3 regions of the Dickeya aquatica genome follow, and region 2 is predicted to be linked to each of the others. Evidence: predicted binding sites of a transcription regulator. Region 2 holds the regulator's gene; each other region holds the start of a gene.
What was found. Region 2 encodes CRP, which controls carbon source genes, mostly activating them, when cyclic AMP is high. Its sites were predicted from a motif close to ATGTGANNNNNNTCACAT; they were not measured.
Positions count from the first base shown of each region.

Region 1: the regulator CRP is predicted to act here: its motif matches at 2,866-2,883, upstream of DAQ1742_RS09130 (sugar transporter).
Region 3: the regulator CRP is predicted to act here: its motif matches at 5,126-5,143, upstream of DAQ1742_RS06255 (ABC-F family ATPase).

Region 1 covers NZ_LT615367.1:2,019,620-2,029,738, reverse strand. The annotation lists gene DAQ1742_RS09140 (sugar ABC transporter ATP-binding protein) at 200-1,711, shown strand; gene DAQ1742_RS09135 (ABC transporter permease) at 1,795-2,718, shown strand; gene DAQ1742_RS09130 (sugar transporter) at 2,947-4,134, shown strand; gene DAQ1742_RS09125 (amino acid permease) at 4,204-5,676, opposite strand; gene yieE (DNA-binding transcriptional regulator YeiE) at 5,896-6,780, opposite strand; gene DAQ1742_RS09115 (YeiH family protein) at 6,895-7,974, shown strand; gene nfo (deoxyribonuclease IV) at 8,092-8,934, shown strand; gene DAQ1742_RS09105 (hypothetical protein) at 8,951-9,661, opposite strand; gene fruA (PTS fructose transporter subunit IIBC) at 9,865-10,119, opposite strand, start outside.
Region 2 covers NZ_LT615367.1:4,066,535-4,076,653, reverse strand. The annotation lists gene DAQ1742_RS18530 (PTS sugar transporter subunit IIA) at 1-176, shown strand, start outside; gene DAQ1742_RS18525 (L-ribulose-5-phosphate 4-epimerase) at 221-913, shown strand; gene DAQ1742_RS18520 (3-keto-L-gulonate-6-phosphate decarboxylase UlaD) at 1,044-1,691, shown strand; gene crp (cAMP-activated global transcriptional regulator CRP) at 1,787-2,419, opposite strand; gene DAQ1742_RS18510 (OsmC family protein) at 2,745-3,152, shown strand; gene DAQ1742_RS18505 (phosphoribulokinase) at 3,192-4,061, opposite strand; gene DAQ1742_RS20760 (hypothetical protein) at 4,060-4,188, shown strand; gene DAQ1742_RS18500 (YheU family protein) at 4,246-4,482, opposite strand; gene DAQ1742_RS18495 (hydrolase) at 4,487-5,416, opposite strand; gene DAQ1742_RS18490 (LysE family translocator) at 5,632-6,237, shown strand; gene DAQ1742_RS18485 (ABC transporter ATP-binding protein) at 6,296-8,215, opposite strand; gene kefG (glutathione-regulated potassium-efflux system ancillary protein KefG) at 8,352-8,903, shown strand; gene kefB (glutathione-regulated potassium-efflux system protein KefB) at 8,907-10,119, shown strand, end outside.
Region 3 covers NZ_LT615367.1:1,368,103-1,378,221, forward strand. The annotation lists gene nuoL (NADH-quinone oxidoreductase subunit L) at 1-426, shown strand, start outside; gene nuoM (NADH-quinone oxidoreductase subunit M) at 520-2,055, shown strand; gene nuoN (NADH-quinone oxidoreductase subunit NuoN) at 2,062-3,519, shown strand; gene DAQ1742_RS06250 (PhzF family phenazine biosynthesis protein) at 4,072-4,953, opposite strand; gene DAQ1742_RS06255 (ABC-F family ATPase) at 5,163-6,755, shown strand; gene hybO (hydrogenase 2 small subunit) at 7,301-8,428, shown strand; gene hybA (hydrogenase 2 operon protein HybA) at 8,432-9,448, shown strand; gene hybB (Ni/Fe-hydrogenase cytochrome b subunit) at 9,435-10,119, shown strand, end outside.

The DNA of each region.
Region 1 (10,119 bases), 2.0 Mb from region 2:
TCAGACACCTGTATGGGAAAAGCATTATCAGATGCCACATTTCCCGGTTTTAATAACATTTTGGCTTAAGTTATGCTTTTTCATTTCTTTCTCAGGCCGTTCACTGCGCGGCAATGGCATGCCATTCTCTGCTCAATATGATATTTTTCAAGCGGGTATCCCAGTCATTCTCTCTGTTACGAGCCTGTTGCTGTTAATTATGTCGATAAATCCGCGTTCGCGTCTGGAAATGCGCTACATTTCCCTCTCTTTTGGTGGTTTCCCCGCGCTCAGGCAGGTCAATTTCACACTGGAAGGCGGCTCCATTCATGCGCTGACGGGGGCGAACGGCGCAGGCAAATCCACCCTGATGGCGGTCTTGTCTGGCTGCCATGACCATTATCAGGGCGAGATTCTGCTTGATGGCCAGCCCATCAGCGTGCGCTCACCGCGCGATGCCAAACGTCAGGGTATTTATCTGGTCCAGCAGGAGGTGGACGCGGCACTGGTGCCAACACTCAGTGTGGCGGAAAACATCCTGCTGGACCAACTCGCAGAGCGCGGCCATTGGGTCAACTGGGCCGAACTGTACCAGCAAGCCACATCATTGCTGGCACAACTCGGCGTCGAGATGAATGTGCGCCAGCGGCTGGAGCGCTGCACCCTGGCGGAAAAACAGCAAATTCTGCTGGCGCGCGCACTCTCGCATCGCTGTCGGTTCCTGATCCTCGACGAGCCTACCGCCCCGCTCGATCAGGAAGAAAGCGCCCGATTGTTTGCCGTGGTACGCCGTCTGCAACAAGACGGCATCGGCATCGTTTTTATTTCCCACCGCATTCACGAGCTCAAAGCCATCTGCGATACCTTGACCGTCTTGCGTGACGGTCAGTTCGTCAGCAGCGGGCCGATGCAAGGCCTGAGCGGTGAAGATATTGTCGAGCGCATGCTGGGCCATCGTCTGGATGATATTTTTCCGCAAAGCCGCCCTCAGCGAGAGCCGGAACCGCTACTGCACGTTGAAGGGTTACACGACGATACCCTGCTGCACAATATTTCGCTCACCCTGCACAAGGGGGAGATTCTCGGCATCGCCGGATTAGCCGGGGCGGGCAAAACCGAGCTTTGTAAAGCCCTGTTTGGCGCAACCCCAAGCCAGATACGCCACGGACATTATCATGGCTCACCCTGGCAGCCCCGCTCACCGGCTGATTCGGTGCAACAAGGCATCGCCCTGGTGCCGGAAGAGCGGCGCAAAGAAGGGGTTTTTATTGATGAATCTGTCACCATGAACCTCAGCATCAGCGCCAGCGACAGCTTTTCCCGCCGTGGTATTTTTCGCTACAGTCAGGCGCTGACATGGGCAAAGCAATTAATCGAGCGGTTGGCTATCCGCGTCAGCGGGCCGCAGCAGCACTTGCGTCGCCTTTCTGGCGGCAACCAGCAAAAAGTGGCGATTGGTAAATGGCTGCGCAATGACGCCGAGGTACTGATCCTCGATGAACCCACCAAAGGGGTGGATATCAAAGCCAAGCAGGATTTGTTCACACTGATAGATGCACTGGCTCGCCAGGGTAAAGGCATTATTTACGCCTCTGGTGAGTTTTCCGAGCTGGTCGGGCTGTGTGATCGCATCTGCGTGCTGTGGGATGGCCGCATCGTTGCCGAACTCGACGCCGCACACACTGATGAAGAAACGTTATTACTTTATTCAACCGGAGGAACTCCCTCGTGAGTCAGCCACTTGTATCCAACGGCGCATCTAACGGGGCGCTTCCTTTTCACCATCGTCTGTTTGAGCTGTTCTACAAGTGGGGCATGCTGATTACCGTGGTGGCGCTGATAGCCCTGTTTGGGCTGGCGTCAGACAACTTTCTTGACCCGAACAACATCATCAACATCCTGCGTTCGATTGCGATTGTCACGGTGATTGCCATTGCCGTTTCCCTTTCATTGTCCGTCGGTGGCTTTGATTTGTCGGTGGGTTCGACCGCATCGCTGGCAAATGCGCTGGTTATCTCACTGTTTGTCTGGCACGGCATGGGGCCTGTCGGCGCAATCTCGTTAACGTTGTTACTCTGCCTGTTGGTCGGGCTGTTCAATGCGTTTTTAATTGTCGTCCTGCGTATCCCCGATATGCTCGCCACCCTTGCCAGCCTGTTTGTGATTCAGGGGGTGGCCATGACCTACAGTTACGGCGGGTCTATTACCCAAAATATGCTGCTGCCCAGCGGTGAAATGGCAGAAGGCGTGATCCCTGAGGTGTTCGCCACTCTCGGCCAGGTACCGGTGATTGTGGTTATCATGCTGGTGGTCACTCTCGTGGTGCAGCTTGCGATGTCTCTGACCCAGCATGGCCGTCGCATGTACGCCATCGGCGGCAATCCCGAAGCCGCCAGACTGGCCGGTATTCGCACCGCCCGTTACCGGGTACTGGCCTACCTGCTCTCCTCACTGCTGGCGGGGCTTGGGGGATTCCTGCTGGCCTCACGCATTGGCTCATCGCAAGTGAATGCGGGCAGCGGTTATCTGATGGATGCCGTCGCCGCCGCCTATATCGGTTTCTCACTCGCCGGTTCGGGTAAACCTAACGCACTCGGCACACTGATAGGCGCGGTTATCCTCGGCGTGTTACAAAATGGACTGGTGATGTTGTCAGTGCCCTATTACGCGATGGATATCATCAAAGGGCTGGTGCTCGCCCTTGCGCTGGCGATGACCTATTTCCATAAGCGCGGATAACCTGTACGGATAAGACCCGCTTTGCATGCCCCTTATAGCCCGTGGTGTCACCACCGCGGGCTGCGCCCTGCTTTTCGCTCCCTGATATCAGGGTTGCGCCACCTGCGGAGGGTTGCTTGTCTGCCGGGACAAAAAATACCGGCCTAAGTGTGATCTGCATCGCATTGTCATCCGCCATTGTCTACAATGAGTCGTTCGCTATTTGTCATACCTGACTGGAATCTGACCATGACTTCCGCTTCTCCCTCACGAGCAACGGCCTGGTTGCGCGTGGTGACGCTGGCTGTGGCCGCGTTTATTTTTAATACCACCGAATTTATCCCGGTGGGCCTGCTCAGTGATATCGCCGCCACCTTCACCATGAAAACCGAAGATGTCGGGCTGATGATTACTATTTATGCCTGGATAGTCACCGTAGCCTCACTCATCTGTATGTTACTGACCAGCGCAATTGAACGGCGCAAACTGTTAATCGGTTTATTTTGCCTGTTCATCGCCAGCCATTTGCTCTCTGCCGTGGCCTGGAACTTTAGCGTACTGGTCCTCTCCCGAGCCGGGGTCGCACTGGCGCATTCGGTGTTCTGGTCTATCACGGCTTCGCTGGCCATTCGCCTTGCCCCACCCGGCAAACGCGCGCAGGCGCTGGGACTCATCGCCACCGGCTCCTCGCTGGCAATGGTGTTGGGTTTACCACTGGGGCGCGTAATCGGCCAATATCTGGGCTGGCGTATGACGTTTTTGACCATTGCCGCAGGCGCAACCGTCGCCCTGGTGATGCTTGCCCGACTGTTACCACGCTTACCGAGCGAACATTCCGGTTCGCTGGCCAGTGTGCCGAAATTATTTCGCCGCCCGGCCCTGGTGGGGATTTATCTGCTCACCGTGGTGGTGGTCAGCGCCCATTTTACCGCCTACAGCTATATCGAGCCGTTTATTCAAACGGTGGCAAGGCTGCCGGAAAACTTTACCACGCTGATTTTGCTGCTATTTGGCTGTGCCGGGATCGTGGGCAGCATGCTGTATAGCCGCTATAGCGAGCGTTTTCCGCTCGGCTTTCTGGTTAGCGCCATGCTGTTATTGTTTATCTGCCTGACTCTGTTGATGCCGGTATCCGCTTATCCTTTCGGATTAACCGTGTTATGTCTGGTATGGGGTCTTGCCATGATGGCGATTGGGCTGGCGATGCAAGCCAAGGTGCTGTCACTGGCTCCTGACGCCAGTGATATCGCCATGTCGATTTTCTCCGGGTTGTTTAACCTCGGCATTGGTGCCGGTGCGCTGCTGGGCAGCCAGGTCAGCCTGCATTTGGGCATGGCCAATATCGGTTATGTCGGAGCCCCTTTGGTGTTACTGGCCCTGCTGACGGTGTTGCTCACGGTTTATCGCAACGCTCGTCTGGTGCACTCGCGTATCTAGCGCCCGCCTGCCGCCAGAGACAAAAAAGCCAGCGACATTGCGCTGGCTTTCTCTTACCGGCTTGTCAGACTATTTATGTTCAGGGAACGTCATCTGGGCATATGGCACGATGCGTGAGCCTTTTACCAGCCGGAAACCGAACCAGATAACCAGAAACAATGGAATACCGACGTAGGTCGCGGTGACGGCATACCAGTCAATTTTATCTGCCAGAAACGCCTGATAGTTCTGCCCGAGTGTAATCACCAGACACAGCACGAAAGCAAATATCGGCCCCAGCGGGAAAAAGCCGGAACGGTAAGGCAGTGCGTTCAGATCAAGCCCCTGTAACACATAGCCACGACGGAAGCGGTAATGGCTGATGGCAATCCCCAGCCAGGCGATGAAGCCCGTCATGCCGGACGTATTAAGCAGCCACATGTATACCGTCTGGTTGCCAAACATCGAGGTCAAAAAGCACAACCCCGCTACAACCGTGGTGGCATAAAGCGCATTACGCGGCACGCCACCTTTAGAGAGTATGCCGAAACAGGCCGGTGCTTTGCCTTCGCGCGCCAGGGTAAACAGCATACGCGTTGAGGCATACATCCCTGAGTTCCCCGCTGACAACACCGCCGTCAGAATAACCGCATTCATCAATGCCGCCGCAGACAGTAACCCGGCATTCTGGAACACCAGAGTAAACGGGCTAACGCTGATATCCTTGACTTCATTACGCAGCAGGTTCGGGTCGGTGTAAGGAATCAGCAGGCTGATAATGAGAATAGCGAAAATATAGAACAGCAGAATGCGCCAAAATACCTGACGCACCGCTCGCGGTATGGTGGTTTGCGGATCTTTAGACTCGCCCGCCGCCACACCTATCAGCTCGGTACCCTGAAACGAGAAGCCGACTATCATCGCCACGCCAATCATGGCGGAGAAGCCACCCGCAAACGGCGCATCACCAATCTGCCAGTTATGCCAGCCTGCGTGCTCGCCGCCGCGCAGAATGCCGGCAATCATCAGCACACCGATCGCAATAAACAAAATCACGGTCGTAACCTTGATGAGAGAAAACCAATACTCCGCCTCACCAAATCCTTTTACCGAGATATAGTTGAGCAGAAACATCAGCGACAGGAACAGGGCACTCCATATCCAGCCGGGTACATCAGGGAACCAATAACCCATTACCAGTTGTGCAGCCACCAGATCGACTGCGATCGTGACCGCCCAGTTGTACCAGTAATTCCAGCCAAGCGCGAAGCCAAAGCCCTCTTCGACATACCGTGCCCCGTAGGTGGCAAACGAGCCGGATACCGGCATAAACGCCGCCAGCTCGCCAAGGCTGGTCATCAGGAAATACACCATCAGGCCAATCAGTGCGTATGACAGCAACGCGCCACCCGGCCCGGCCTGAGAAACCGTTGCACCGGAGGCAACGAACAGTCCGGTGCCGATAGAGCCGCCAATTGCTATCATGGTCAAATGCCGTGCTTTTAATTCACGACGTAGTGTCGGTTCCCGCGTATCAGCGGGACGCATATCATGTTGAGCCATTACTATCCATGCCCTTAAAAATTTGAGGGCGGATTGTAGGCAATCCATCGGCGGCTGAATAGCGTACCGCACCGATTATAAGAGAGCTTCATAACTCACCGGGCATCATAAGTAATACCTCTGCCTCACAGCCGGTTTTATGCGCACTCTGTTTCCAGCTTGTTACACCTCGTTCCAATGTGCCCTGTCGCCAGACTGCACAAGCGCGAACGTCTGTACTTAAGATCCCCCGCCGAGCCGGGCCTGACAATACCCGAGAAAGCACTGCAAAACACCGGAGAGGTGCTTTTGCCTGTGGTGCACCAGATACAACGAGCGCGAGAGCGGCGCAAGTGGCACAGGCACTTCAACCAGCGACCCCGCCGCCAGTTGCTCGGCTATTACATGCCGTGACAGGCAACTGATCCCCATACCGTGTCGCACCGCGTGTTTAATCGCCTCAGAGTTACCCAGCTCCATCACCAGGTGAAAATGCGGCAGGCGCGCCAGCAGCAGATGATCGAGCACTTCACGGGTGCCCGACCCGTGCTCACGCAAAATCCAGGGCGCGTCAGCCAGCGTTTGCAACGAAACCCGGCTCGTAAGCAGCGGATTTCCCGGCGCGCAGAAGACCACCAGTTCATCCTTCTGCCACGGCTGAGTGATTAACTCCGGCTGATGACAGGGCCCTTCAATCAACCCCAGATCAACGCGAAACTCCGACACCGCATTCACCACATCCTGCGTGTTGCCGACATACAGCTCTAACGGAATGGCCGGGAAATCCTGCCGGTAACGGGCAATCATTTCAGGCATCAAGTAATTGCCAATGGTACTACTGGCATAAATGCGCAACGCCCCATTATCACGGCGAAACAGCTGCTCAATCTCTTCTGACTGCTCCAGTAACGCCAGCGCTTTAGGGTACAGTAAGCGGCCATGCTCATTGACTACCAGCCGTTTGCCAATCCGGTCAAACAACTGCACACCCAGTTGGCTTTCCAGATCAGACAGCGCTGCGCTCACCGCTGATTGCGATAACGACAACACCACCGAAGCCTGGGTAGTGGAACCGCTTTTAAGAACTTCGGCAAAGACTTCCAGTTGACGTAACGTAATATGCATAGCGGGCTCTTACCGTAAATATCTATAGGTTATAAATATATAATCAATTTCTATTTTAAACACATTGATCATAGGCTGTGCCCACACTTGTTATGATTCCACACGGGGATTGTTATGATCGCGCTTACTGCCAGACTGCGTCGCTTCCACCTGTCAGCACGACACTTACCCATGCTGCCCGGCGTACTGTTGACCGGAGTGCTGGCGGGCCTGACTCTGTTGCTGGCCGCTCATCCGGCCGTGGTCAGCCTGCGTCTTGGCTCGCTGACACTGGCCATTTTGCTGGGCATGATGCTTGGCAACTCGCTCTATGCCCCTTTACATCGTTACTGTGACGCTGGCGTGCAGTGGTCAAAACATCATTTGTTACGCTGGGGCATTATTCTGTACGGCTTTCGGCTCAACATTCAGCAAATCGCCTCCGTCGGGATGGCGGGTGTGGTGATTGACCTGCTGATGCTCAGCTCAACCTTTCTGTTGGCCTGCTGGCTTGGACGGCGCTGGTTTAAGCTCGATACACAAACCGTGATGCTGATTGGTGCAGGCAGCAGCATCTGCGGTGCCGCAGCCGTACTGGCCACCGCACCGGTGTTAAAAAGTCAGGCTGACCAGATTGCGGTTGCCATTGCCACCGTGGTGCTCTTTGGCACCCTCGCCATGTTCCTCTATCCGTGGATGTACCCGTACCTGATTGAGTATAGCGGCCAGAGTGTTACCCCACAGGCTTTCGGGCTGTATCTGGGCTCATCCATTCACGAAGTGGCACAGGTGGTAGCCGCAGGCCACGCCATCAGCCCGGAGACGCAGAGCATGGCCGTCATCGGTAAAATGCTGCGCGTAATGATGCTGGCTCCGTTCTTGTTTCTGCTGGGCGGCTGGGTAAAACGACATCAGGCCCCGCAATCATCGGAAGGTAAGCACACACCGGCCACTTTTCCGTGGTTTGCTCTCGGTTTTGTTATGATGTCGGGCGTCAATTCGCTCAACTGGCTACCGGCGCTCTGGGTGGAACGGTTGATGATGCTCGATAACCTCCTGCTGACTATGGCAATGATAGCCCTTGGCATCGCCACCCGCGTGAGTATGCTGCGTCAGGCGGGTATCAAACCACTGCTGCTGGCAGGTTTGCTGTTCCTGTGGCTGGTCGGCGGCGGCGCACTGATTAACCTTGCCGTTCAGTGCCTGCTGGGCTAGGTGATGCGCGATGGCCACCATGCTGACGGCCCCGCGTTGCCTTCGGGGTATGGGCACGGGAATACAACGCTTCGCGGCAGATATGACATAATGCATGGGTATGACAAGGAGAAACCCATGAAATATGTTGGAGCCCACGTCAGCGCCTCGGGTGGCGTTGATCAGGCGGTGATTCGCGCCCATGACATTGGGGCCAGCGCCTTTGCGCTGTTTACCAAAAATCAGCGCCAGTGGCAGGCCCCGGCGCTAAGCGCCGAGGTCATCGCACGGTTTCAGGCGGCCTGTGCGCGCTATCAGTTTAGTCCGGCGCAGATTCTGCCCCACGACAGCTATTTAATTAACCTCGGCCATCCACAGGATGAGGCGCTACAAAAATCCCGCGAGGCATTTATTGATGAAATGCAGCGTTGCCAGCAACTGGGGCTGACGCTGCTGAACTTTCACCCCGGCAGCCACTTACGCCAGATAGATGAAACGGCCTGTCTGCGCCGCATTGCTGACTCCATCAATCTGGCACTTGAGGCCACCGACGGTGTGACCGCCGTGATTGAAAATACTGCGGGACAGGGCAGTAATCTGGGATTTCGCTTTGAACATCTGGCTGAAATTATCGACCAGGTCGAGGATAAAAGCCGGGTGGGCGTCTGTATTGATACCTGCCATGCGTTTGCCGCAGGCTATGACCTGCGTACCCTCGCTGATTGTCAGCAAACCTTTGCCGAATTCGAGCGTATCGTCGGCTGGCGTTATCTGCGCGCCATGCATCTAAATGATGCCAAAAGCGAATTCAACAGCCGGGTTGACCGCCACCACAGCCTCGGCGAAGGCAACATCGGGAAAACCGTGTTCAGCTACATCATGCGCGACCCGCATTTTGACGGCATCCCGTTGATTCTTGAAACCATCAACCCGGAAATCTGGGCTGATGAAATCGCCTGGCTGACGTCACAGCAGGGCTAACACCCACCATCCGCCATTACGCCCATCCATGACGTCGCAATTCTGCGGCGCGCTGGAACAACATGTCAGAGACCGTGCGCGGCTGATGCCCCTGCCCGCTCGGTTGGATCACACACTGGAAAGCCTCGCGCAACGACATCGGTTTCCCCTTATTGTCACACCCAATGGCGTAATGACCATGAAACGGGGAAATCGCCAGCGCCAGATTGTCTATCAGGCTGTCACGGCTGGAAAACGCGCGCTTCTTGAGCGACAACATCTGATTGATGATCGCGCAATCAATCAGCGTCGCCGTCAGCCATTCCGTTTGCGCAGCATAGCCTGCGCACCAGCGTAATTGATTACCCCGGGTGAACGTTTCCATCAGGTCAGTGTGTGCGCCGACAAAACACGCCCCCAACAGCAACCCAGTAATCGAAAACTGCTGAGACAATTCGCCAACCGGTATAAGCACATCGCGCAGATGGGTGCCACCCAGTGTCTTGCCCTGGCCGTGTGCGGCAACATAGATAATGATGTTGTTAAACGGGATTTTGCACAGGCAATGCAGTGCGGTATGAAAGCTCGCCTTATCATAAAAGTTGGCGTGATACACCTCGGTATCTCCGGCCACTTTAGCAATCCCTTCGATAAACGGCAGCACAGACGAACGATTCGCATCATGTTCATCCAGCTCCCAGGGGGACTCCAGCACCAGTATTCCACGGCTGGCATGATGTCGCGCCATCGCCTGCTCCTTTCACTGTATGACGGTTTCACGCAGCCCGGCGCAGCACACGACGGCCGGGCACTTATGGATATCATAACCGTTGCTGCCCATCCGCAGGCAAAAAAAACGCCGGTCATCAGACCGGCGTTGCGTATTATCCATCACCCATTTTCAGCCATGCCCAGACAAGCACGATGGCTGATTACGACTTTGAATGCCTATCAGGCTTTAGCCAGTTGCTCTTCCGGGCGTTTGAGCACAGCGTACAGCACGCCAGCGACAACGGTTCCGGCAATGATAGAGAGCAGATAACCCACGACCGGCGTAATCGCACCCGGAATCAACAGCACGAACAGCCCGCCGTGCGGAGCCATCAGCTTGGCACCCACTGCCATTGACATCGCACCGGTCAGTGCACCACCCAGAATACAGCACGGCAGTACACGCATCGGGTCACGCGCCGCGTAAGGAATGGC
Region 2 (10,119 bases):
TGGTGACGCTGGCGGGCAGCACCTCGGATGAGCACATGGAAGGGCTGATGGAAGTGACCCAGGTGCTGGAAGACGAGAACAGCGATACCGGAATTAACCTCGATAAACTGCGGGTGTGCACCAGCCGTGAAGAGGTATTCAGTGTGATTGATAAGGCGCTGGCACAGCCTGCCTGAGCCGCAATAAGGCGCTCCGTGCAGGGGCGCAGGAGAGAATGATGATGTACCCGCAATTGAAGGCTATCGTACTGGAAGCCAACCTGTTGCTTCCCCGTCACGGCCTGGTGACGTTGACCTGGGGCAATGTCTCCCAAATTGACCGCGCTCAGGGCGTTATTGCCATTAAACCGTCGGGCGTTTCCTATGAGCAGATGACCCTCGACGATATCGTGGTAGTGGACATGGACGGGCGTGTGGTGGAAGGGCACCTTAACCCTTCCAGCGACACGGCTACCCATCTGGCGCTCTATCAGGCGTTTAGCGGTATCGGCGGTATTGTGCATACCCATTCACGCCACGGCACTATCTGGGCGCAGGCGGGGCTGGATATTCCCGCGCTCGGTACGACCCATGCCGACTATTTCTACGGCGATATTCCCTGCACCCGCGCGTTGAGCGAGCAGGAAATCGCCCGTGAGTATGAAAAAAATACCGGTGCGGTGATCGTGGAGGAGTTTCAGCGCCGGGATCTCGATCCGCTGGCCGTACCGGGTGTGGTGATCACCGGCCATGCGCCCTTCTGCTGGGGGAAAAACGCGCTGGATGCGGTACACAATGCGCTGGTGCTCGAAGAGGTGGCGGCGATGGCGCTGTCAACCCGCCTGCTCAACCCGGCGATTCATATCGATCAGGCGCTTTCTGATAAACACTATTTCAGAAAACACGGCGCGAATGCCTACTACGGCCAGCGTTAAGCCACCGCGCCTGAATAACGTCACTGTTTGAAATAGCGACTTGAAATGAATAGTGGCATCACGCCACGGGCAGCGCTCGCCCGCACGTCGCTGTTTCCGGTATTTTCACTTTTGGAAAGGAAATAACATCATGACTAAACCTATGCTGCAAATTGCCCTGGATTCGACAGACCTGGCCACAGCGGTTGAGATTGCTGAGCGTGTTGGCGGGTTCGTTGAGGTTATCGAGGTCGGTACCATTCTGGCCTTTGCTGAAGGCATGACGGCGGTGCGCACCCTGCGCGAGCGCCACCCTAAACACATTATTGTGTGTGACATGAAAACCACTGACGGCGGAGCCATTCTGGCGCGCATGGCGTTCTCTGCCGGGGCGAACTGGATAACCGTCTCGGCGGCAGCGCACGTTGCCACTATTGCCGCCTGCAAAAAAGTGGCCGATGAGTTTGGTGGCGAAATCCAGATTGAGCTGTACGGCAACTGGAGCCTTGATGATGCCCGGCAGTGGGTTGATATGGGCATTACCCAGGCGATTTATCACCGCTCGCGCGATGCGGAGCTTGCCGGAGTTAACTGGACGAGTGACGACCTCGGCCGGATGCGTGCGCTTTCTGAACTGGGGCTGGCGTTGTCGATTACCGGCGGCATTGTGCCGCAGGATATTCACCTGTTTGAAGGTATCAGCGCCAAGACCTTTATCGCCGGTCGTGCGCTGGCGTCTGAGCGTGGTAAGGCGACCGCTGAGGCACTGCGCACCGAGATCAATAAATACTGGTCGTAACGCGTCGCACGCGACACTCACCGATACGCAACGCAAAATAAGCAGGGCGGCCATTGGCCGCCCTTGCTGGTGATGGAGACACGTTGATGAAGGTATCAACGGGTACCGTAAACCACGATGGTTTTACCGTGGGCAGAGATGAGATCCTGGTCTTCCAGCATTTTCAGGATACGGCCGACAGTTTCACGGGAACAGCCGACAATCTGGCCTATCTCCTGACGGGTTATCTTGATTTGCATACCGTCCGGGTGGGTCATGGCATCCGGTTGTTTGGCCAGGTTCAGCAAGGTCTGTGCGATACGCCCTGTTACGTCCAAAAATGCCAAATTGCCGACCTTCTGCGAGGTCACTTGCAGGCGGCGGGCCATCTGTGAGGAGAGGCGCATCAGAATATCCGGGTTAACCTGGATAAGCTGACGGAATTTTTTATAGGAAATTTCAGCGACTTCGCAGGCAGTTTTTGCCCGAACCCACGCACTGCGCTCCTGCCCATCTTCAAACAAGCCAAGCTCGCCAATAAAATCGCCCTGATTCAGATAAGACAGAATCATTTCCTTGCCTTCTTCATCCTTAATCAGCACGGCAACCGAGCCTTTCACGATGTAGTAAAGCGTCTCTGCTTTTTCACCCTGATGGATCAGAGTGCTCTTCGATGGGTACTTGTGAATGTGACAATGAGAAAGGAACCATTCGAGAGTCGGGTCTGTTTGCGGTTTGCCGAGAACCATTCGCTGTTATCCTCTGTTGTAATTCACTGCGCAAATCACAGGGCTCAGAGTTCCCTGTACGGCGTGATAACATAGTTATAATTCAAATTCCGTCCTGGCGGAATGACGTCAGGGATGATACGGAGACGGTCTATCAATGACGCCGGTAAACTGGTGGCAGTCAGGCAGAGGCCCGACACACACGGGTTTACGTCCTCCGTTTGTAACACAGGTTGAGTGTAGTGTCTCGTGTTGTCTCGCTTCAGCATGATTAAGCTCTGATTATCAGGCTTTTTTGTTCATGAGCGGTGCAAAATTTCAAAAATAGTTGATTGAGGGCAAAATTATGCAGGCTCGGGTGAAATGGGTTGAAGGATTGACGTTTTTGGGTGAGTCCGCATCCGGTCATCAGGTGCTGATGGATGGCAACTCAGGCGACAAAGCGCCCAGCCCGATGGAGATGGTACTGATGGCCGCCGGAGGCTGTAGCGCCATTGATGTGGTGTCCATCCTGCAAAAAGGTCGCCATGATGTGGCCGACTGTGAAGTGCGTCTGAGCGCCGAGCGCCGTGAAGAGGCACCGCGCCTGTTCACCGCCATTAATTTGCACTTTATCGTGACCGGCAAAGCCTTATCGGAAAAAGCCGTGGAGCGGGCGGTTGCGCTCTCGGCAGAAAAATATTGCTCGGTGGCACTGATGCTGGAAAAAACGGTGACGGTGACTCACAGCCATGAAGTCATTGCGCGGGGTTAAGGCATTGACGCGCGGCGGCTTAACCACCGCCGCGAGACGTCACGCTATCCCGTTACCTTCAACAAGCCGCTGTACCAGCGGTGCCATAATCAGCTCCATTGCCAGCCCCATCTTGCCGCCCGGCACCACCAGGGTATTGATGTGCGAAATAAATGACCCCTGTAACATCGCCAGCAGATAGGGGTAATCCATATTGTTTAATCCCTGAAAGTGGATAACCACAAAGCTCTCATCCATTGAGGGAATGGCTTTGGCGGCAAACGGGTTGGAGGTATCGACCGTTGGGACGCGCTGAAAATTGATATGGGTGCGGGAAAATTGCGGCGTGATATGGGTGATGTAATCTTCCATTGAGCGCACCACCGAGTCCATCACCGCTTCGCGTGAATGGCCGCGCTCGTTGATGTCACGCACCAGCTTTTGAATCCACTCCAGATTGACGATAGGCACCACCCCCACCAGCAGGTCAACGTGCTGCGCGACGTTATGCTGTGCGCTGACAACGCCGCCATGCAGCCCTTCGTAGAACAGCAGATCGGTCGGTTGTGGTATCGGTTCCCAGGGCGTAAAGGTGCCAGGCACCTGATTGTAGGGAATAGCTTCATCATAGGTGTGCAGGTATTTGCGGGTCTGGCCGGTGCCGGTGCGGCCATAATCGATAAATGCCTGTTCCAGCTGGCTAAAATCATTGGCTTCCGGCCCGAAATAGCTGATATGACGGCCGACATCGCGCGCTTTACGGATAGCCATATCCATTTCCGGGCGGGTATAGCGGTGGTAACTGTCACCGTCTACCAGCGCGGCGCGCAGGTTAAGTTGCTGGAATATTTTACGAAATGCCAGGCTGGTGGTGGTCGTCCCGGCACCACTGGAGCCTGTAACCGCGATAATCGGGTGCTGATGAGACATGCGAACCTCCGCTGACATTGCCGCCGGTAAACCGGGTCATCGTCGTGAAATGTTTATTAAAAGCCTGAGTATGAATGCCTTGCTTATTGAAGGCGATATCTTGCGAACCGTCAGGGATATCCGATAAGTGTTAGCATATCTGTTGCCTGCCGACACGCCAATTTGCGTGTTTCACCCCCGTGACTCACGGGTGTTCGCGCTCTGTACGGCCAAGCTGGCGGCGCGGCATGATATTGACGGTTTCATGCAGTTCAGACCACACCAGCACCACCTCGCCCTGGCGTAACTGCTGCTCGACGGCGGCGACTTTCTCTTCCAGCGTGCGTTCATGCTCACCGTAATCGGTGCCTTCGCGCAGCACAAAGGCTTCAATCAGGTTTTTTAGCGTCGGTGCCGCCAGTTCCTGCCAGGGGATTATCATGGTTTCAGCTCCGCTTGGGTTCCAGATACGCAGTCAGCCAGTCAGGGACGCACTGCTCCAGCCATAATTGTGGTTGACGCCAGGTACCGCTGACAAAGCCGACATGGCCGCCGTGCTGCGTCAGGCAGTAGTGGATGTTGCCCGGCAATTGCGACAGTTTAGGGATAACCTCCGTTGTCATAAACGGGTCATCTTTGGCATGTACCACCAGCAACGGCTGGCGAATCTGCGCCAGTCGCGGCAGGGCGCTGCTGCGCCGGTAGTAGTCATCCGCATCAGCAAACCCGTGTAACCGGGCGGTGACGAGCTGGTCGAACTCTTTCAGATGGCGGATTTGGCGCAAGCGCTCTGCCGAAACCGGCAGGCAGTTGGGGTAGGCAGCAAGCTTGCGCAGCGCATTGCGGCGTAACAAATTAAGCAAATAGCCCTGATAAACGCGAGAAAATCCGCGCTCCAGCCGACGGCTGCACGGCTCTAGCTGCAACGGTGCCGAGATAATGGCCGCGACGTCCGGCAGGTTGGCGCTATCGTGCTGGCTCAACAGGCAGGCGAGCATGTTGCCGCCAAGCGAGACGCCGATGGCAGCGGTAGGGGCATTGCCGAAGGTGCGCGCAAGCCAACCGAGGAAGTAGCTCGCGTCATCCGTTTCCCCGGCGTGGTAGCCGCGAGCCAGTCGGTTGGGCTGGCGGCCACAGCCGCGAAAATGCATCACCACCGCCAGCCAGCCGCGTTGCTGGCAGGCGGCCATCATGCCGTGGGCATACGGGCTGTGAAAACTGCCTTCCAGCCCGTGGAACAGCACCACGCGCGGCTTGTGCCGTGCCGCTGCCGGGTCTTCGCTCCAGGCCAGCTCTACAAAGTCACCATCCGGCAGCGTGAGTGTTTGCCAGTGCGGCTGGAGTGCCGGGCGACGGCGCAGCAGGCGTGGCAGCATCGTTTGCAAATGAGGGTTACTGCCTCCTGCCAAAGGCTGAAATGGCAGGTTGTTGTGTGAAATCCGGTTCATAAACAGTGAGTGATGAGCCATTCGTCATGATGAAACGGTGCCCCTGCACAGGGATACCGGGCGAAAAACTTGTCTGTGCCGTGGTGCGCTGTTAGCTTGATGGTTTCATGCCAAATTGATACCTATTAAGGGATTGCTGTTTCATGGAGCACGTCGGTCTGTTTTTCTCAATGCTCGGTTTTTTGTGGGTCGCCGCCATTACGCCAGGCCCTAATAATATGCTACTTACCGCCTCGGCGGCCAATTTTGGTCTGTGGCGCTCAATGCCGCTGATGATAGGCATTATGCTGGGTATGCAAAGCATGCTGCTGCTGGTGGCGCTGGGATTAGGCAGCCTGATTCTGCTGTATCCGACGCTGCATCTGGCCTTAAAGGTACTGGGTAGCCTCTACCTGCTCTGGTTGTCATGGAAAATCGCCACCGCCGCTTATGAGCGGCTTGATACCGAGAGTGCGCCCTCACGGCCAATGCCGTTCTACCAGGGCGGGCTGTTGCAGTTTCTTAACCCGAAAGCCTGGTTAATGGCATTGGGCGCAGTGGCTGGTTTTAGCCTTGCCGGTGAAGGCTATGTCGGCTCGGTGGTCGCTATCAGTATCGCAATGTTCAGCGTTAATTTGGTCGCCGGGTTTATCTGGTTAGGGTTTGGCGCGCTGATAGGCCGCCTGCTGCAAAGCCCGCGCGCCTGGAAAATATTCAATCTGGCGATGGGCGTGCTGACGGCCACCTGCGTGTTGATGGTCTGGCACTAGTCTGGTGTGACGCACGGCGGGCTTTCAGGCCGCGCCGTGATTAACGCCAGTGTATGCCTTACGCCGGGTTTTCCGCTTCACGCAGGAACTGCTCAAGCTGCTCTTGCGCGTCCAGCCACGCCATTTCCGCGTCTTCCAGTGCGGTTTTGGTGCTGCTTTGCTGTTGCAGGCAGTCGGTTAGCTCGCTTTTACGGCTGGCGTCGTAAAGGGCGCTATCCGAAAGGCGCTCTTCCAGCGTACTGAGCGTGGCCTGCAGTTTCTCCATTTGCTGTTCAAGCTGGCTGATTTGCTTACGCAATGGTTGCGTGAGCGTGCGCAGCTCCGCCTCCCGGCGCTTTTGCTCTTTGCGCGATTGCGCGCTGTTGGCGGCATTTTCTTTCGGCACGCTATCTGCGCTGTTGTCCTGCTTTTGCGCATCCAGCAGCCATTGCTGATAGTCCTCCAGGTCGCCATCAAACGGCTCGACCTTGCCGCCGTGCACCAGATAGAGGTCATCGGTGGTGGAGCGGATCAGGTGCCTGTCGTGCGATACCACCACCAGCGCGCCTTCAAAATCAATCAATGCTTCGGTCAGTGCCTGACGCATATCGAGGTCAAGGTGGTTGGTCGGTTCATCGAGCAGCAGCAGGTTCGGGCGCTGCCAGACGATGAGCGCCAGCACCAGCCGCGCTTTTTCACCACCGGAAAAGCGCTCGGTGTGCTCGGTGACTTTATCGCCGCGAAAACCGAAGCCGCCCAGATAATCACGCAGTTGCTGCTCGGTTTCCCGTTCAGCCAGCCGGGTTAAATGCTGGATAGGTGATTCGTCTGCGCGCAGAAACTCCAACTGATGCTGGGCGAAATAGCCAAGGCGCACGCCTTTGGCCAGGCCGATATCGCCGCTAAAGGGCTGGATTTCACCGGCCAGCAGCTTGATAAGCGTCGATTTCCCGGCCCCGTTATGACCCAGCAAACCAATGCGTGAACCCGGTACCAGATTGAGTTTAATGGAGTCGAGGATCAGGCGATCGCCATAGCCTGCGCTGACTTTTTCCATACGCAACAGCGGGTTGGGCAATGCTTCTGGCACCCGGAAACTGAAGCGGAACGGGTTATCGACATGCGCGGGCGCAATCAGCTCCATGCGCTCCAGCATTTTGATGCGGCTTTGTGCCTGCTTGGCCTTGCTGGCCTTGGCACGAAAGCGGTCAATATAGTGTTGCAGGTGGGTGACGCGCTCCTGCTGGTGCTCGTAGAGCGCCTGCTGCTGGGCCAGCCGCGTCGCACGTTGCTGCTCAAACGAGGTGTAATTGCCGGTGTACTCAAACAGCGTTTCCTGCTCGATATGCAGGATTTTATTGGCAATCGGGTCAAGAAAGTCGCGGTCATGGGAGATGAGCACCAGCGTACCGGGGTAGCTTTTCAGCCATTTCTCCAGCCAGATGACCGCATCCAAATCCAGGTGGTTGGTCGGTTCGTCGAGCAGCAGCAAGTCAGAGCGGCAAATCAGTGCCTGCGCCAGATTCAGGCGCATACGCCAGCCACCGGAGAAATCGCTGACGGAACGTTGCAATTGTTCTTGCTGAAAACCGAGCCCGTTGAGAAGGCTGGCGGCGCGGGACTGGATTGTCCAGGCTTGTATCGCATCCAGCTTGCCGTGCAAGGTGGCGATGGCATGGCCATCATTATGCGTATTGGCGGCATCCAGCTCTGCTTCCAGTTGCCGGAACTCACGATCGCCGTCAATCACGTAGTCAATCGCGGAGCGCGCCAGCGCCGGGGTTTCCTGATTCACCCAGGCCAGCGCCCAGTTTTGTGGAAACGTCATGCTGCCGCCATCGGCGCTGATTTCCCCTTTCAGCAGTGACAACAGGGTTGATTTACCACAGCCATTCTTCCCCACCAGGCCCACTTTTTGGCCGGGGTTAATCGTGGCTGAGGCGTTATCCAGCAGTACCCGTGTACCGCGTCGAATTTGCAATGAAGAGAAAACAATCATAACGCGCCAAATGTTCAAATATGTTAAATTACTGAGCAACTGTCAGGACGGCTACGCCCTGCCGTATTGCTGCTTGTATTACTGCATCGCATGGTAGCCGAAAATACCTACAATGACGACGCTTTGGAGGGGAATGATGTCGCAGCCACCGAAGATTTTGCTGCTGTTTGCCCATCCGGAATTACAGAGTTCGGTCGCGAATAAGCTGTTATTGCATTATGCCCGTCAGTGCGGGCATGTCACTGTGCACGATCTTTACGCGCACTACCCTGATTTTTTTATTGATATTCATCATGAACAGCAGTTGCTGCGGGAACATCAGTTGATTGTTTTTCAGCATCCGCTTTACACCTACAGTTGTCCGGCCTTGCTAAAAGAGTGGATGGACCGGGTGCTGGCCCGTGGCTTTGCCAACGGTGTCGGCGGTACGGCGCTGACGGGCAAGTATTGGCGTTCGGTTGTCACCACCGGTGAGCAGGAAGATGCCTATCACGCGTCAGGCATCAACCGTTACACGATGGATGATGTTTTAAGGCCGTTTGAAATGACCGCCGAGATGTGTCACATGAACTGGTTATCGCCACTGGTCATTTACTGGGCCCGGCGTCTGCCGCCCGGTGTATTGCAGGATCATGCCAGAGCCTACGGCGACTGGCTGGCCTCGCCCTTTCTTCCGGGGGAACTCTAGAGCATGGAAACATCCTCTTCGTTGCTAAATGCGGGCGTGCTGTTTTTATTTGTGGCGGTGTTGATGGTGCCGATTGCCGCCCGTCTGGGGATTGGCGCGGTACTGGGCTACCTGCTGGCCGGGATTGCTATCGGCCCTTGGGGGCTGGGATTTATTCGTGATGTCGATGCCATTTTGCATTTTTCCGAGCTGGGTGTCGTGTTTCTGATGTTTATCATCGGCCTGGAACTGGAGCCGGATAAACTTTGGCGGCTGCGGCGCTCCATTTTTGGCATTGGCGCGGCACAGGTACTGATTTGTGCGGCGGTACTCGGCAGTGTGTTGTATCTGAACCGTTTTTCCTGGCAGTCGGCGTTAATTGGCGGTATTGGGCTTGCGATGTCATCGACGGCGATTGCGCTGCAATTGATGCGTGAAAAGGGCATGAACCGCAACGAGTCCGGTCAGCTTGGCTTTTCGGTACTGCTGTTTCAGGATCTGGCGGTGATCCCGGCGCTGGCGTTGATCCCGGTGCTGGCGGGTGTGCAAGGCGAGCTGGATGACTGGAATCAGGTGGGGCTGAAAGTCGTGGCCTTCGGCGGCATGTTGATTGGCGGGCGGTATCTGGTACGGCCGTTGTTCCGCTTTATCGCGGCTTCCGGGGTACGCGAGGTGTTTACTGCCGCTGCCCTGTTGTTGGTATTAGGCTCTGCGCTGTTTATGGATGCGCTGGGGCTGTCAATGGCGCTTGGCACCTTTATTGCGGGGGTGCTGCTGGCGGAAAGTGAGTACCGCCACGAACTGGAAATTGCCATCGAGCCGTTCAAAGGGCTGTTGCTGGGGCTGTTTTTCATCTCGGTCGGCATGGCGCTGAATCTTGGTGTGCTGTACGCCAATATTCTGATGGTGCTATCAGCGGTGGCGATTCTGGTGGTGGTCAAGGGGCTGATTTTGTACCTGCTGGCGCGTTTATATGGCTTGCGTTCCTCGGAGCGCTTGCAGTTTGCCGGGGTGTTGAGTCAGGGCGGCGAGTTCGCCTTTGTGTTGTTCTCGTCAGCGGCGGCTCACAAGGTACTGAAAGGCGGGCAATTGCCGCTGTTGCTGGTGACTGTCACGCTATCGATGATGGTCACACCGCTGTTAATGCAGGTGATTGACCGCATTCTGGCGCGCCGTTTCAATGCCATCGATGAGCCGGATGAAGCCCCCTACGTAGAAAACGATGAGCCGCAGGTGA
Region 3 (10,119 bases), 1.8 Mb from region 2:
GCACCACCGCTGCATGGTGTGCTGCCAGCGACCACTGAGCTTGAGCACAGTCAGGTGATGACACTGGAGATAGCCTCTGGCGTGGTCGCCATCGCGGGTATTCTGCTGGCGGCGGCACTGTGGCTGGGTAAACGCCAGTTGGTGACGGCTATTGCCAGCAGTGCTCCTGGCCGTTTCTTCTCCACTTGGTGGTTCCATGCCTGGGGATTTGACTGGCTGTATGACAAGGTGTTCGTCAAACCGTACCTGGCCGTTGCGACATTAATACAGCGTGACCCGCTCAATGCCATGATGAGTATTCCCGCGGTGTTGACCCGCTGGGGCAACCGTGCGCTGGTGGTCAGCGAAAACGGTCAGGTGCGCTGGTACGTTGCATCAATGGGTGTGGGTGCCGTTGTGGTGTTGACGCTGTTGTTGCTGGTCTAGTGATGCGGTAATGCACAGGCGCGGGGTGGCTGAATAGCCTGCCCCGCAGGCAGCAAGTTTTTCGTTTTCTTCAAATTAGGGACACAAAACGCCATGCTACTACCTTGGCTGATTCTTATCCCCTTTATCGGTGGCCTGCTGTGCTGGCAGCTTGAGCGCTTTGGCTCTCGTGTGCCGCGCTGGGTTGCACTGGTTTCCATGGGGTTGACTCTGGTGCTGTCATTGCAGCTGTGGCTGCAAGGCGGCTATTCGCTGGCGACGCCAACAGGCCTGCCGCAGTGGCAGTCGGAATTCATCCTCAACTGGATCCCGCGTTTTGGCATCTCCATTCATCTGGCACTGGATGGCTTGTCCTTGCTGATGGTGGTATTGACCAGTCTGCTGGGCGTGTTGGCTATCCTCTGCTCATGGCGTGAAATTCAGCGCTATCAAGGCTTCTTCCACCTCAACCTGCTGTGGATACTTGGCGGTGTTATCGGTGTGTTTCTGGCTATCGACATGTTCCTGTTCTTCTTCTTCTGGGAAATGATGTTGGTACCGATGTACTTCCTGATAGCACTGTGGGGGCACAAAGGCTCGGACGGGAAAACCCGTATTGCCGCAGCGACCAAGTTCTTTATCTATACGCAGTCCAGCGGCCTGGTCATGCTGATTGCGATTCTCGCCTTGGTATTTGTGCATCATGGCGCGACCGGTGAGTGGACGTTTGATTACGCCCGCTTACTGAAAACACCCATGTCTTTCGGCCTTGAATACGCGCTGATGTTGGGTTTCTTCATCGCGTTTGCGGTGAAAATGCCACTGGTGCCGTTGCACGGTTGGTTGCCAGATGCGCACAGTCAGGCACCGACGGCCGGTTCTGTTGACCTGGCGGGGATTTTGCTGAAAACCGCGGCTTACGGTTTACTGCGCTTTAGCCTGCCGCTGTTCCCGAATGCCTCGCACCATTTTGCGCCGGTTGCCATGTGGCTCGGTGTTATCGGTATCTTCTACGGTGCCTGGATGGCGTTTAAACAGACGGATATCAAACGCCTGATTGCCTACACCTCGGTGTCGCATATGGGCTTTGTGATGATTGCGATTTATTCTGGCAGTCAACTGGCCTACCAGGGTGCGGTCGTGCAGATGATTGCCCACGGTCTGTCAGCGGCGGGTCTGTTTATTATTTGCGGTCAGTTGTATGAGCGTCTGCATACCCGTGATTTGCGCCAGATGGGCGGGCTGTGGAGCCGAATTCGCTATCTGCCTGCGCTGTCACTGTTTTTTGCTGTGGCAACACTCGGTATGCCGGGTACGGGGAACTTTGTTGGCGAATTTATGATCCTGTTCGGCAGCTACCCGGTTGTCCCGGTTATCACGGTGATTTCCACCTTTGGTCTGGTATTTGCGTCGGTCTATTCGCTGGTAATGATGCAGCGTGCGTTCTACGGTACGCCAAAATCAGAGACACCATTGCAGAATATGACCGTCCGTGAACTGTTTCTGATTCTGTTGCTGGTGGTCTTGCTGGTCTTGCTGGGTGTCTATCCTCAGCCGATTCTGGATACCTCTGGTGCGGCGATGGCGAATATCCAGCATTGGTTTGCGTCATCGGTTCAGGGTTCAACAACTTCAACGACAGGGCTGTAATTCGCCATGACAATAACTCCTCAACAACTGATCGCGATATCGCCACTGTTAATCGTCGGATTAACAGTCGTGGTGGTGATGCTGTGCATTGCGTGGCGACGCAACCATTTTATTAACGCAACACTGACGGTTATCGGCCTGAACATTGCGTTGCTCTCCTTGTATCTGGTCGGGCAGGTCGGGCCAACGGATGTCACGCCACTTATCCGGGTCGATGGGTTTTCGATGTTCTACACCGGGCTGGTGCTGGCGGCGAGTCTGGCGACCAGTACCTTTGCCTATCCGTGGCTTGAAGGGTACCCGGATAACAAAGATGAGTTCTATTTGCTGGTGTTGATTGCTGCGATGGGCGGCATTCTGCTGGCCAGTGCTAATCATCTGGCGGCGTTTTTTATTGGTATTGAACTTATCTCCCTGCCGCTATTTGGTATGGTTGGGTACGCGTTTCGCCAAAAGCGTTCGCTGGAAGCGGCTATCAAATATATGTTGCTGTCAGCCGCGGCCTCCTCGTTCCTGCTGTTTGGTATGGCGCTGGTGTATGCCGATTCCGGTAATCTCAGCTTTGCAAACCTCGGTAAGAGCTTGAGCGACCACCAGTTGCATGCACCGCTGCTATTGGCCGGCCTTGGTATGATGCTCGTAGGGCTGGGCTTCAAGTTGTCACTGGTTCCCTTCCATCTGTGGACACCTGATGTGTATCAGGGCGCGCCAGCACCGGTTTCGACCTTTCTGGCAACCGCCAGCAAGATTGCTATTTTCGGTGCCGTGATGCGTTTGTTCCTTTACGCCCCGCTGGTGGATAGCGAGTCGGTGCGTACCACGTTAGCTGTGATAGCCTTTGCCTCTATTCTGTTTGGCAACCTGATGGCCGTCGCGCAGAGCAACATCAAGCGTCTGCTGGGTTACTCGTCTATTGCGCACCTCGGGTATTTGCTGGTTGCGCTGATTGCGGTACAGACCCACCAACTGGCGCTGGAAACCATCGGCGTTTATCTGGCCGGCTACCTGTTTAGCAGCCTGGGTGCGTTTGGTGTGGTCAGTCTGATGTCCAGCCCCTATCGCGGCCCGGATGCCGATTCACTGTTCTCTTATCGTGGGCTGTTCTGGCATAAGCCGATTCTGTCTGCGGTGATGACGGTGATGATGCTGTCACTGGCCGGTATTCCGATGACGCTTGGCTTCTTCGGCAAATTCTACGTGCTGGCAGTTGGTGTGAGCGCGCACCTGTGGTGGCTCAGTGCCGCGGTGGTGGTGGGCAGTGCGATTGGTCTGTACTACTATCTGCGGGTGTTGGTGAGCCTGTATTTAAGCGCGCCGCAAACCCTGAACCGTGATACACCCAGTAACTGGGCGCTGACGGCCGGTGGTGTCGTGGTGCTGATTTCTTCGGTATTGGTGCTGATCCTTGGCCTCTACCCACAGCCGCTGATTTCACTGGTGCAACTGGCGCAGCCGTTGATGTAATGGTCAGATAATTCATACAAGCCGCGACACGATGCTCGCGGCTTTTTTATGGCTGCGATTTCAGTGCCGGAACAGCGTGAGGTAAGCGTTAACTGATTAGCCGGGTTATCTGCGTGAATATCATAAAGGTAGTGAAATGCGGGTAGTCAGAGCAGGAAAAAACAGGTGGTGAAAGGTAAGGCTTTGATAGGTAAGAAGAAATGATAGGCAGAGAGGAGAAAAACTAAAGCCGCCATGTATAACGTTATGGCGGCTTTTAGTCTGCGGCGCTCATATTAAAACGGGCTGATGAAAGAGCCGATGCGCTCGCAGTAAGTTACGTAGACGTCAGCCAGTTTTTTGAAAAAGCCAGTGAATGCGTTCATGTGTACTCTCCGTTATCGTGAATCAGGTGATTTAATGTGATGTTCATCACGGTTTTAATAGTAGTAGATCAGAAACGTGATTTCAACTTTTTCGTGACAAAAGTCACATTAATTTAGCGACGATAACGGTTCAGAGATAACCGGCTGTTCAGCGAGTTACTCTGAATCGGGCGATTTACCGGCCTGGCTAGATGTTAATATTCCCATTAATCAATGTATTAGTGTGGCCACCAATCCAGGGTTGCCCGTCAATATAAGAAACGGTGACGCGGCCGTCCCGAGAGAGCATGGTGCCCTGACGGACTTGATAGCCGATGGTGCGGTCGTCGCGCTCTGGCAACGGGTGATGTTGTAACACCCTGGCAATACAGGCATTGGCACTGCCTGTCACCGGGTCTTCCACCAGCGTTTCACCGGCGATAAAGAATGCCCGCACTTCATAATCCAGCGCGTGGGGGCGTTCGTGCAGTCCATAGAGTGCAACCCCATCGCAGTGGCTGTATTCCAGTAATTGCTGTATCAGTGCGGCGTTTGGTTTTGCTTGCAGGCAGGCCTGGGCGCTTTGCATCGATACCGTGAGCCAGCGAATGCCCATGTCAACGCTGATAACCGGGTGAGCAGGGTGACGCAGGTGGCTGCCAATGGCGTCGTTAAGCTGATTAGGTTGCCCGATATTGAGCGGTGACAATATGGCATCGGGTGCGCGAAAGGCCAGTTGGCCGTCTTCATGAAGGGCGACGGGCACCAGCCCGATACCACACTGCTGGATAAGCTGGTGGGGAACCTGTGGGGCAAGTCCTGCTTCCAGTAACACATGGGCCGTACCCAATGTTGGGTGCCCGGCAAAAGGTAGCTCGTGCGATGGGGTGAAAATACGCACGCGATAGTCAGCCATCGGGTCATCCGGTGGCAGAACAAAGGTGGTTTCTGAAAGATTTGTCCAGCGGGCGATGCTCTGCATCGTTGCGTCATCAAGACCGTCTGCATCCAAAATGACCGCGAGAGGATTGCCTTTACAGGGTTGCTGGCTGAATACGTCAACCTGTTTGAAACGGCGTGATGGCGGCATAGTGTCTTCCTTCTGCGAATAAAATTTGCCGTCATTATGGCGTGTTAGCCCAGACATGTCTTGCCTGGCTGGGCAACGGCGGTGGTGATGTGATTGCACTGACCATTACGCTGCTTTTTTGGTTGAAAACTGTTCGATATTCGCCGGGATTCTCGCACCGGCTTATGGCATAATGCGCGCCAAATCACATTCTGAACTGAGTAAATGCGGTGCTGGTAACTAACAACATTACGATGCAATTTGGCAGTAAGCCTTTGTTTGAAAACATTTCAGTCAAGTTCGGCGGCGGTAACCGCTACGGTTTGATTGGTGCAAACGGCTGTGGTAAATCCACGTTTATGAAAATTCTCGGCGGCGACCTGGCCCCGACTACCGGTAACGTTGCGCTTGATCCTAACGAACGCATTGGTAAGTTGCGTCAGGATCAGTTCGCCTTTGAGCAATATACGGTGCTGGATACGGTTATCATGGGCCACACCGAATTGTGGCAGGTCAAGGAAGAGCGCGATCGTATCTATGCTCTGAGCGAGATGAGCGAAGAGGATGGCTACCGGGTGGCTGACCTGGAAGTGAAATACGGTGAGATGGATGGCTACAGTGCCGAAGCGCGTGCCGGTGAGCTGCTGCTGGGCGTCGGTATTGCGCAGGATCTGCATTATGGCCCGATGAGCGAAGTGGCCCCAGGCTGGAAACTGCGTGTGTTGCTGGCACAGGCGCTGTTTTCCAACCCGGATATTCTGCTGCTTGATGAACCGACCAACAACCTTGATATCGATACTATCCGCTGGCTGGAGCAGGTGCTGAACGAACGTAACAGCACCATGATCATTATCTCCCATGACCGTCATTTCCTGAATATGGTTTGTACCCATATGGCGGATTTGGATTACGGTGAGCTGCGTATTTACCCCGGTAATTATGACGAGTATATGACGGCGGCAACGCAGGCCCGCGAGCGCCTGTTGTCGGATAACGCCAAGAAGAAAGCGCAGATTGCCGAGTTGCAGTCCTTTGTCAGCCGGTTTAGCGCCAATGCGTCCAAATCGCGTCAGGCCACCTCGCGTGCCCGCCAGATAGAAAAAATTCAGCTTGAGGAAGTCAAAGCCTCCAGCCGTCAGAACCCCTTTATTCGCTTTGAGCAGGATAAAAAACTGTTCCGCAACGCACTGGAACTGGATGGCGTGACCAAAGGGTTTGATAACGGCCCGTTGTTTAGCGGTGTAAAAATGCTGGTGGAAGTCGGTGAGAAGGTGGCTATTCTCGGCACTAACGGTATTGGTAAATCCACGTTGCTGAAAACGCTGGTCGGCGAGCTGACGCCGGAATCCGGTTCGGTGAAATGGTCAGAGAACGCCAGCATCGGTTATTACGCTCAGGATCATGAATACGAATTTGATGGCGACCTCACGGTATTCGACTGGATGAGCCAGTGGAAGCAGGAGAGTGATGACGAGCAGGCGGTACGCAGTGTGCTGGGCCGGTTACTGTTCTCGCAAGATGACATCAGGAAGAAGGTGAAGGTGTTATCGGGCGGTGAGAAAGGCCGTATGTTGTTTGGCAAACTGATGATGCGAAAGCCCAATATCCTGATTATGGATGAGCCAACCAACCATTTGGATATGGAGTCTATCGAATCACTCAACATGGCGCTGGAGATGTATCAGGGCACGCTGCTGTTTGTCTCCCATGACCGGGAATTTGTCAGTTCACTGGCGACACGCATTGTCGAACTGACGCCGGGCAACGTGGTTGACTTTAGCGGTAACTATGAAGATTACCTGCGTAGTCGCGGGATTGAATAAATCTCTTTGAGCGTTCAAAAATAGAGCAGCCGTTTAAAACGGCTGTTTTTTTATAATCAGAAAAAAAAGTGCCGACAATAACGTCAATAATCTGAATTGTATGAAGGGATCAGCGGCTTTATCTTTATAGCTGCCTTTTAAAAGTAAAGTATCTAAAGTAACTTTCTTCTTCATGGTAAAGATCTAAAGTAAAAAAAGAAAATAAAAATAATCTGTGGCTGAAGGGGGTTTTATAAAAAATAGATAAAAATCAAAATAATAATATTTTTATTATAAGAGATATAAGTCATGCTTAAATCGATTAAGCTATTTGAGATCACAAAAAATATGTGTTTATAACGCATTGAGATATTTTCTCATTTCCTCTTTGTTGCGAATGGTTTCAAAAAAATCCCGCTGCGGATAGCGTCACATAAGGCACATAAATAATGAGCCTATTCCCAGGCCACTTGATAAAGATCAAGTCGGTAATGTTATTCCCATCATTATCCTATGCCAGCACGTAATTGTGTTACTCCGACCTTGCTACAGGAGAATAATAAAGAATGAATGGGGAAAATATGACGCTTTCCCATCACGGTATTAATCGCCGTGATTTTATGAAGCTATGTGCCGCACTGGCCGCCACCATGGGGTTAAAAGATGCAGCGGCAGCAGAAATGGCCCAGTCACTGACGTCTCCCCAGCGTCCGCCGGTGATTTGGATTGGCGCGCAGGAGTGTACCGGGTGTACCGAGTCCTTGCTGCGTTCCACCCACCCGACCATTGAAACCCTGCTGCTGAATACCATTTCGCTGGAATATCACGAGGTGCTGTCTGCCGCTTTTGGTGAGCAGGCCGAGGAGAATAAACACCGGGCGATTGAACGTTATAAAGGGAAATATGTGCTGGTGGTGGATGGGTCTATTCCGCTTAAAGATGGCGGCATCTATTGCATGGTGGCCGGTAAGCCGATTGTCGAACATATTCGTGCCGCGGCTGAACATGCGGCGGCGATTATCGCCATCGGTTCGTGTTCAGCCTGGGGTGGCGTGCCAGCGAGCGGGGTGAACCCGACCGGTGCGGTCAGTTTGCAGGACGTCTTACCGGGTAAAACGGTGATTAACATTCCGGGCTGTCCACCTAATCCGCATAACTTCCTGGCGACCGTCGCCCATGTCATTACCTACCAGCGCGCGCCTGCGCTCGATAGCCAGAACCGACCGAATTTCGCTTATGCCCGCCTGATTCACGAAAACTGTGAACGTCGCCCGCATTTTGACGCCGGTCGCTTTGCCAAAGAATTTGGCGATGAGGGGCATCGGCAGGGCTGGTGTCTCTACCATTTGGGGTGTAAAGGCCCGGAAACCTACGGCAACTGCTCGACGCTGGAGTTTTGCGATGTCGGCGGCGGTATCTGGCCGGTGGGTATCGGTCATCCTTGCTATGGCTGCAATGAAAAAGGCATCGGCTTTACCAAAGGTATTTTCCAGCTGGCAAACGTAGAAAACCCGACGCCACGTGTGGAAAAACCAGCCGTGACCAGCCCTGAAGGCGGGAACAGCTCTGCCAGTGCCACCGGGCTTATCGGTGGGGTACTGGGAGCCGTCGCCGGAGTGAGCCTGATGGCGGTACGTGAGTTAGGCCGTCAGCAACAGCAGCAGGATCGCGGAAATTCATCCCGGGAGGGTTAAGCGGTGAACAGACGCCATTTTTTCAAGCTGGCCTCCGCTGGGGCGCTATTGGCTGGGGCACCGCTGGCAACACAGGCGGCGGCAACCAACCGGGCACCGATCCCCGGAGCGCTGGGCATGCTATATGACTCGACACTGTGTGTCGGGTGTCAGGCGTGCGTCAGCAAATGCCAGCAGCTCAACAAGCTCGACTATAAACCGGACAGTACGGTGTATGCCGGTGGTGCCGCAACGTGGTCGAATAACGACAAACTCAGCCCGTACACCAACAACATCATTCAGGTATGGAGCAGCGGCGAGGGTAAAAACAAGGATCAGGTGAAAGACGGTTACGCCTACATCAAAAAACAGTGCATGCACTGTGTTGATCCTAACTGTGTGTCGGTGTGTCCGGTGTCGGCGCTGAAGAAAGACCCGAAAACCGGCGTGGTGCATTACGACGCCAGTATTTGTACCGGCTGTCGCTACTGCATGGTGGCGTGCCCGTTCAATGTGCCGAAGTACGACTATGAGAACGCGCTCGGCAAGATCCACAAATGTGAACTGTGCAACCAGCCGGAACTGGCAAGGCTCGATAAAGGCGGTATGCCGGGGTGTGTGGAAGTCTGTCCGACCGGGGCGGTGATTTACGGTAACCGTGAACAATTGCTGGAAGAAGCGAAACGTCGACTGGCGCTGAAACCGGGTGATGAATACGCCTATCCGCGGCAGACGCTGGACAGGAAAGACACCTATCTGCGTACCGTACCGAGCTATGAGCGTTACGTGTATGGCGAGAAAGAGGCCGGTGGAACCCAGGTGCTGGTGCTGGCCGGTGTGCCTTACCAGAATCTGGAAATGCCAGCGCTCGACCCGCTTTCTACCGGGGCGCGTTCAGAGCACATCCAGCATACGTTGTACAAGGGTATGGTGCTGCCGCTGGCGGTGCTGGCCGGGCTGTCGGTGCTGGTGCACCGTAATACCCGTGCCGAACGGGCGGCGGAGAATCACTCAGAGGAGAAACCCCATGACGGCGCATAAAGCAAGTCCATTGGGTGGGCGGCTGGTGAGCAAGCCGGTAATGCTGCTGGCTCCGCTGGTAGCGATTTGCGCGATCCTTATCGTGAAGCGTCTGTTTCTCGGCATCGGCTCGGTGGCCGATCTGAACGGTGGCTACCCGTGGGGGATCTGGATTGCGTTTGACCTGCTGGTCGGCACCGGTTTTGCGTGTGGCGGCTGGGCGCTGGCCTGGGCGGTGTACGTGTTCAACCGGGGCGAATATCACCCGCTGGTACGACCGGCACTGCTCGCCAGCCTGTTCGGTTATTCGCTCGGTGGCTTGTCTATCACCATCGACGTCGGGCGTTACTGGAACCTGCCTTACTTCTATATTCCCGGCTACTTCAATACCAACTCGGTGCTGTTTGAAACCGCCGTGTGTATGACGATTTATATCGGCGTGATGGCGCTGGAGTTTGCGCCGGTGGTGCTGGAACGTTTGGGCTGGAAGGTGTCGCTAAAGCGGCTCAACAAGGTGATGTTTTTCATCATCGCGCTGGGGGCGCTATTACCGACCATGCACCAGTCATCAATGGGATCGCTGATGATTTCCGCTGGTTACAAGGTGCATCCGCTGTGGCAGAGCTATGAACTGCTGCCGCTGTTGTCACTGCTGACGGCATTCATCATGGGCTTTTCGATAGTGATTTTCG